Regions from separate parts of the Kluyvera sp. 1366 genome, predicted to be linked through region 2. Evidence: predicted binding sites of a transcription regulator. Region 2 holds the regulator's gene; the other holds the start of a gene.
The links. Region 2 encodes ArgR, which controls arginine synthesis, uptake and breakdown. Its sites were predicted from a motif close to ANTGAATAAAAATACANT; they were not measured.
Positions count from the first base shown of each region.

Region 1 (3,415 bases), on a different contig from region 2:
GTGATCCGTGATGTGTCAGCCGAATTTGGCCTGACGGCGGATAAAGGCTACACCGTGTCCGATCCCCATCTCGATCGCCTGTTCGAACTCTACAGCGAAGCCAACAGCGCTTACTGGATTGTGGAACATGATGGTGTGGTGGTGGGCGGCGGCGGCGTTGCACCGCTGGCCTGTAGCGCGCCGGATATCTGTGAGCTGCAGAAAATGTATTTCCTGCCGCAGGTGCGCGGCTTAGGTCTGGCGCGCGATCTGGCGCTGCGTGCGATGGAATTCGCCCGTCAGCAGGGCTTTCAGCGCTGCTATCTGGAAACCACCGGCAGTTTGACGCGTGCGATTAAGTTGTATGAGTCGTTGGGGTTTGAGCTGATTGAGAGCGCGATGGGTTGTACCGGGCATGTGGATTGTGAAGTGCGGATGCTGAAGGTGTTGTGATTTGCTCGCTGTGTGTGCTCGCTGTCCCCCATCCCGGCCTTCCCCCGCTAGCGGGGGAAGGAGATGCTGCCACATGCAGCTTCATCACTGGCATGTGGCAGCATCTTCCTCCCCCATTTATGGGGGAGGACCGAGGAGGGGGACAGCGAGCACAAACCTAAACCGCCGGCACTCCACTATGAAACCGCAGTTCGCCATCCGGCTCGCTGATTAAGCGCGCTTCTGCCTCGCCAAACACCTGCACGCGCGGCGCAATCTCCTTCGGCGAAATCTGCTGCGCCAGCTTCAGGTAATCCTGATAGTGACGCGCTTCCGAGCGCAGCAGCGAAATATAGAACTTCTCCAGTTGCTCATCCAGATACGGCGCCAGGCTGGCGAAACGTTCGCAGGATCGCGCTTCGATGTACGCCCCGCAAATCAGCTTATCCACCAGCGCTTCCGGCTCGTATGTGCGAATCTCGCGAATCAAACCTTTGGCATAGCGGCTGGCAGTGATTTTGCGATACGGCAAACCGCGCGACTGCATGATTTCCCACACCTGATAGAAGTGGTGCAGCTCCTCTTTCACCAGCAGCACCATCATCTCCACCAAATCATCGGCCCACGGCAGCTCGTTGCGCACGATAATGCTTTTGGTCAGATTCTTGTGGGCATTGATAAAGTTGCCGTCCTGCTCGTCGCGGTAGATAAAATCTTCATACGGCTTGAGCCATGCCAGAATGGCATCACCACTTGGCTTATCCGCCACGTATTTACGGATGATGAACACCGCGGTTTGCGCGGCTTTCAATTCACAAACCATGTGATCGGTGAGCAGCAACGTCAGATTTTCCGGCTTGCGCGCTTCATCAATCCACGCTTGTGGCGTGCGGCAATGCAGGAATTGATAGATCGGTTCTAATAGCGGAGCGTAATTCATGGGCAGTCTTTTGTCTTACGGGGAAACGTGTTCAGGGCGGCGAGTGCCGCCCATTAATGCTTAGTGACGCACACCGTTGTCTTCTTCGTCGTCGATGAACTCGCCATCGTCGTCTTCATCTTCGGCATCAGGATCTTCAAAGTAGGTGCCCCACCCGTCGTAATCGACGTTGTAGCTGCCTGCCAGATTCACCAGCTGCTCAACCTGCGCATCAATCAGCTCTGGCTTCAACGCGCCTTCACTCAGGATATCCACACACATTACGGTGGTGCCGTCTTCCAGCTCCAGCTCTTCTGGCTCGCTCACTTCGTAGCCCAGCTTGAAGGCATCAACCGCGACCTTCTCCAGCGAGTCAAAGTTGTTGCAGGAGAGATGATGCTCAATAGTGTAAAGCGCATCTGGATCGCTGCCGTCTTCCAGCAACTCTTCAATGATCAGTCGCGTCTCTTCGCGCTGTTCTTCCAGCAATGCTTCATATGCCATGGGCGTGTCCTCAAATATTCGGCTGAATTCAATTATTTTCCCACACTGCCTCGCGCGCCACTACACAAAACAACAAGTTTCTTAACGCCGGGGTTGAAAATGCATATTCATACGGTTAGATTGAATTTTAATTCATTTAATGTAGTCATCCGGAGCGCTGTATGAGTCAGCTACATCAAAGACATTTCCTGAGATTGCTGGATTTCACCCCAGCCCAAATCGATTCTCTGCTGAGTCTGGCAGGTGAATTAAAACACGCAAAGAAAAATGCCAGCGAAACGCAGTACCTGAAAGGCAAAAACATCGCGCTCATCTTCGAAAAAGACTCGACTCGTACCCGATGCTCTTTCGAAGTTGCCGCTTACGATCAGGGCGCTAACGTCACCTATCTCGGCCCAAGCGGCAGCCAAATTGGCCATAAAGAGTCGATGAAAGACACCGCGCGCGTGCTGGGACGCATGTATGACGGTATTCAGTATCGCGGCTACGGCCAGGAACTGGTGGAAACCTTAGCGGAATTCGCTGGCGTGCCAGTGTGGAACGGTCTGACCACCGAATTCCACCCCACGCAGCTGCTGGCCGATCTGCTGACAATGCAGGAGCATCTGCCGGGTAAATCGCTGAATGAAATGACGCTGGTTTACGTCGGCGATGCACGCAACAACATGGGCAACAGCATGCTGGAAGCCGCTGCGCTGGTCGGCATGGATCTGCGTCTGGTGGCGCCAAAAGGCTGCTGGCCGGAAGCGGAACTGGTGGAGCAGTGCCGCGTGGCCGCACAGCAAACCGGAGGCAAAATCACCCTGACCGAAGATATCGCCGAAGGCGTGCAAGGTGCCGACTTCATCTACACGGATGTGTGGGTGTCGATGGGCGAAGCCAAATCAGTGTGGGAAGATCGCATCGCCCTGCTGCGTCCTTATCAGGTTAATAGCGCGATGCTGGCGCTGACCGGCAATCCGCAGGTGAAGTTCCTGCACTGCTTACCGGCCTTCCATGACGACAAAACCACGCTGGGCCGTCAAATGGCCGAGCAGCACGGTTTGCACGATGGCATGGAAGTAAGTAATGAGGTGTTTGAATCTGCGCACAGCATTGTGTTCGATCAGGCTGAAAACCGCATGCACACCATTAAAGCGGTGATGGTCGCGACACTCGGCAAGCTATGATTGGTGGCGCCGCAAACGTTTACCTCGCGCGCGATATTTGCTTGATGCAAATCAGTGAATGCGTATAATGCGGCCCAATTTGCCGGAGGAAACATGCAACAGCGCAGCGCACAATTTGACGCTCAACGACGCCTGACAGCGGGCGGCGCATCTGTTTCTTTCCGTCATCAATCGATCGTAAAAAAAGCCCCTTAAGCAGGGGCTTTTTTTTGTCCGCAATCCGGCAGCGCAGAGGAGAACGCTATGGCCAACCCGCTATATCGCAAGCACATTATTTCCATCAACGATCTCAACCGCGACGAGCTGGAGCTGGTGCTGCATACCGCTGCCCAGCTGAAAGCCAATCCCCAGCCGGAGCTGCTGAAACACAATGTGATCGCCAGCTGCTTCTTTGAGGCTTCAACGCGTACGC
Region 1 covers NZ_JBTRDW010000005.1:318,472-321,886, forward strand. Annotated here, with positions in the region: gene ACVLVH_RS13260 (GNAT family N-acetyltransferase) at 1-432, shown strand, start outside; gene miaE (tRNA isopentenyl-2-thiomethyl-A-37 hydroxylase MiaE) at 590-1,351, opposite strand; gene rraB (ribonuclease E inhibitor RraB) at 1,412-1,834, opposite strand; gene argF (ornithine carbamoyltransferase) at 1,996-3,003, shown strand; gene pyrB (aspartate carbamoyltransferase) at 3,247-3,415, shown strand, end outside.
Region 1: argF (ornithine carbamoyltransferase) is a predicted target of ArgR. The motif match lies at 1,954-1,971, and genes of this name have one in related genera.

Region 2 (3,415 bases):
CCAGTTGTGCTGCAGAAGCACCAAAGGCGAACAGGGAAAGCAGGGTAGCAGTTGCAATGGTTGTTTTGATTTTCATAATTTTCTCCTCGTTTAATCAACAACCTGCGGCAGAAAAGGGGTGGCGGGTCGTCGATCTATTGCCTGGCGCCATCAAGGCACTGGACGTTCAATTAGTGATTATTTGTACAGTTCAGCAGTCACGTGGAAGGTATCGCCACGGTTGCTTTCGATGATGCGGTAATGGCTGGCACCCTGCGCATCGGCTTTCTGTGACAGTTCCTGACGCACGTTGGTTTGGTCGCCGTCAACACCGCTCACGCTGATGGTTTGGTTCAGAGATTGCAGCTGTTCAGCTTGTTGGTTTGAAACAAGGCTAGCGGCACTCGCGCCAAAAGAAAGAACAGAAGCCAGGCCCAGTACTGCGATAGCTAATTTGGTTTTCATGATTCACTCTCCTGAAATGGGGGCCGGCAACCTGAGAGGCAAGAGCGTCTCAAAAGGGTCGCCGTTCACATTGCTTTTTAAGTCAATAACTTATTTGTACAGCTCAGCGGTTGCGTGGTAGCTGTCACCGGTATTCGCCTCAACCACGCGATAGGCTTTCGCACCTTGCTGGTCGGCTTTATCGTTTAACTGCTGACGGATATCCATTGGAGAGCCGCCCACGCCGCTGACGCTGATGGTACCCGCGGGTTGCAGATTCGCAGCCTTTTCGGCATTAATAGAATCTGCTGCAAAAGCACCAAATGACAGGGCAGAGAGAATACTTAAAGTCGCGATAGTAGTTTTAACGTTCATGATATTTTTCCTCGTCGTCTATTTTTATCTTTTTCTTTCGTGTGATTTGCATCACGAAAACAAGTATAGATCTAATCACCCATGAAATTAATACCGAGCTAATAATGTTTGGTTGTAATTCTTTATCCTTATGGCACTTTTTTAGAACCTGAAGTTATAAAAAACGCCTGGATCTTAACCAGAGGTGGTTATTTCACCATAAAAACAATGATCTACATCAAATTATCTTTTAGTGCGAAAGATCGTGGTTGATCTCGCTGGCTGATACAGATAGAGAAGGGAAAGACACTGAGCACAATGTGTAAAGCAGCGTAAAATAGCGCATAAGGTTAAAAAGGCATAAAGGTCGTACCAATGATAGCGGCTGAAAAGAACCGCCAGGCATATGGATAACTTATTATTTACAAAGGAATTTGTAACAGAATGGTTACGAATGAAGCGCAAAGGGCAAGATAACCGGCAGAGGAACTGCCGGTATGCAGCAGGGTTTTATAGCTCTTGTTCGAATAAAACCAGAATCGCGTCGTACAGCTGTTTTACCGAGAAGGTGCGCGCGGGGGTAATAAAGATGGTGTCATCACCGGCAATGGTGCCGAGAATGCCTTCCGCTTTGCCCAGCGAATCCAGCAGGCGCGCTATCAGCTGCGCAGCGCCCGGACTGGTGTGAATCACCACTAACGCATCGTTGTAATCGATATCCAGCACCAGATTCTTCAGCGGGCTGGTGGTGGTGGGCACGCCGAGTTCAGCAGGCAGGCAGTAAACCATCTCCATCTTGGCGTTGCGCGTGCGCACCGCGCCAAACTTGGTCAGCATGCGAGAAACTTTGGACTGATTAATATTCTCGAAGCCGTCTTCCTGCAGCGCCTGCACGATTTCGCCCTGGGAGCTGAATTTCTCTTCCTTTAATAAGGCTTTAAACGCCTTAATCAAGTCGTCTTGTTTCGATGGGTTTCGCATAAGCTACCAATTAAAAAGGGGTTGCAGAGGGCAACAGGCCCACGGCAGATAAATTATTATGCATTTAGATGAATTTTTATGCAATAAGTCTGGTAAGAGAATCGCGGTAATGACCTGCGGGGCGGGCATCATAACAGAATATGATGTTGCACCAAAATCGCGGGTGGACGCGCAAAGCGAAGGTTGCAAAGTTGTTATATTATTGAAGTGGTAACAACAATATCGATGATCATTGCCGTCCATTGTCTTCTGGCTGCGAATGAATCATTCAGGCGACTTCTGAAGTGGAGATGTCTCGGGAGCCGATTGCGGCGTAGTGTTTAGTGCGCGACAGGTTTAGTCGCTATCGCCTGAGAAGTTGATTAAACTCGTAACCTGATGGATTTTCGGCATATCTCTGCCCCACCTTAATAAGGAGTTCAGGATGAAAGTTGCCGTTCTCGGTGCCGCTGGTGGTATTGGCCAGGCGCTCGCACTGCTGCTCAAAACGCAATTACCCGCAGGCTCAGCTCTCTCACTTTACGATATCGCCCCGGTAACGCCCGGTGTGGCGGTCGATCTCAGTCATATCCCAACGGCAGTCACCGTGGAAGGGTTTAGCGGTGAAGATGCTACGCCTGCGCTGCATGGTGCTGATGTGGTGCTGATCTCCGCGGGTGTGGCACGTAAGCCGGGCATGGATCGCGCCGACCTGTTTAACGTCAACGCCGGTATCGTGCGTAACCTGATCGAGCAGGTTGCCAGTACCGCGCCAAAAGCGCTGATTGGCGTCATCACCAATCCGGTGAATACGACGGTGGCGATTGCGGCCGAAGTGCTAAAAAAAGCCGGCGTGTATGACAAGAATCGCCTGTTTGGCGTTTCCACCCTCGATATCATCCGTGCCAATACCTTTGTCGCGGCGCTAAAAGGCAAGCAGCCTAACGAGATTGAAGTGCCGGTGGTGGGCGGGCATTCCGGCGTAACGATTCTGCCGCTGCTGTCGCAGGTGGAAGGCGTGAGCTTCAGCGAGCAGGAAGTGGCGGATCTCACCAAACGTATTCAGAACGCGGGCACCGAAGTGGTGGAAGCCAAAGCCGGTGGCGGATCGGCGACGCTGTCGATGGGACAGGCGGCGGCCCGTTTTGGCCTGTCATTGATTCGTGCCCTGCAAGGCGAAGCCAACGTGGTGGAGTGCGCGTATGTGGAAGGCGATGGCGAATATGCCCGCTTCTTCTCGCAGCCGCTGCTGCTGGGCAAAAACGGCATCGTTGAACGCCGTCCGCTGGGCACGCTGAGTGCCTTTGAACAGCAGGCGCTAAACGGCATGCTGGAAACGCTGAAGAAAGATATCTCGCAGGGCGAAGAGTTTGTGAAGTGATGAACGCTAAGCGGCAATAAAAAACGCCCGGCATCTGCCGGGCGTTTTGTTTTTATAATCCGCCAGATTTGAAGGTTTTATTGGCGGGCGCACCGTTAGTCGCGGGGTTTTGCTTTCCTAACGTCTCCATGCGTACCTGGAATGGTGGGAACGGCATCTCAATGCCGTGCTCCTCAAAGCCGCGCAGAATCAGCTGATGCAGTTCATGGCGCAGCGGCATGCGATGCCCCATCTCCGCCGCATGCACGCGCAGTTCAAACAGCTGAATACCTTGCTGCAGATCGACCAGGAACACAT
Region 2 covers NZ_JBTRDW010000007.1:33,721-37,135, forward strand. Annotated here, with positions in the region: gene yhcN (peroxide/acid stress response protein YhcN) at 1-76, opposite strand, end outside; gene ACVLVH_RS16435 (YdgH/BhsA/McbA-like domain containing protein) at 178-444, opposite strand; gene yhcN (peroxide/acid stress response protein YhcN) at 535-798, opposite strand; gene argR (transcriptional regulator ArgR) at 1,288-1,758, opposite strand; gene mdh (malate dehydrogenase) at 2,183-3,118, shown strand; gene mscM (miniconductance mechanosensitive channel MscM) at 3,171-3,415, opposite strand, start outside.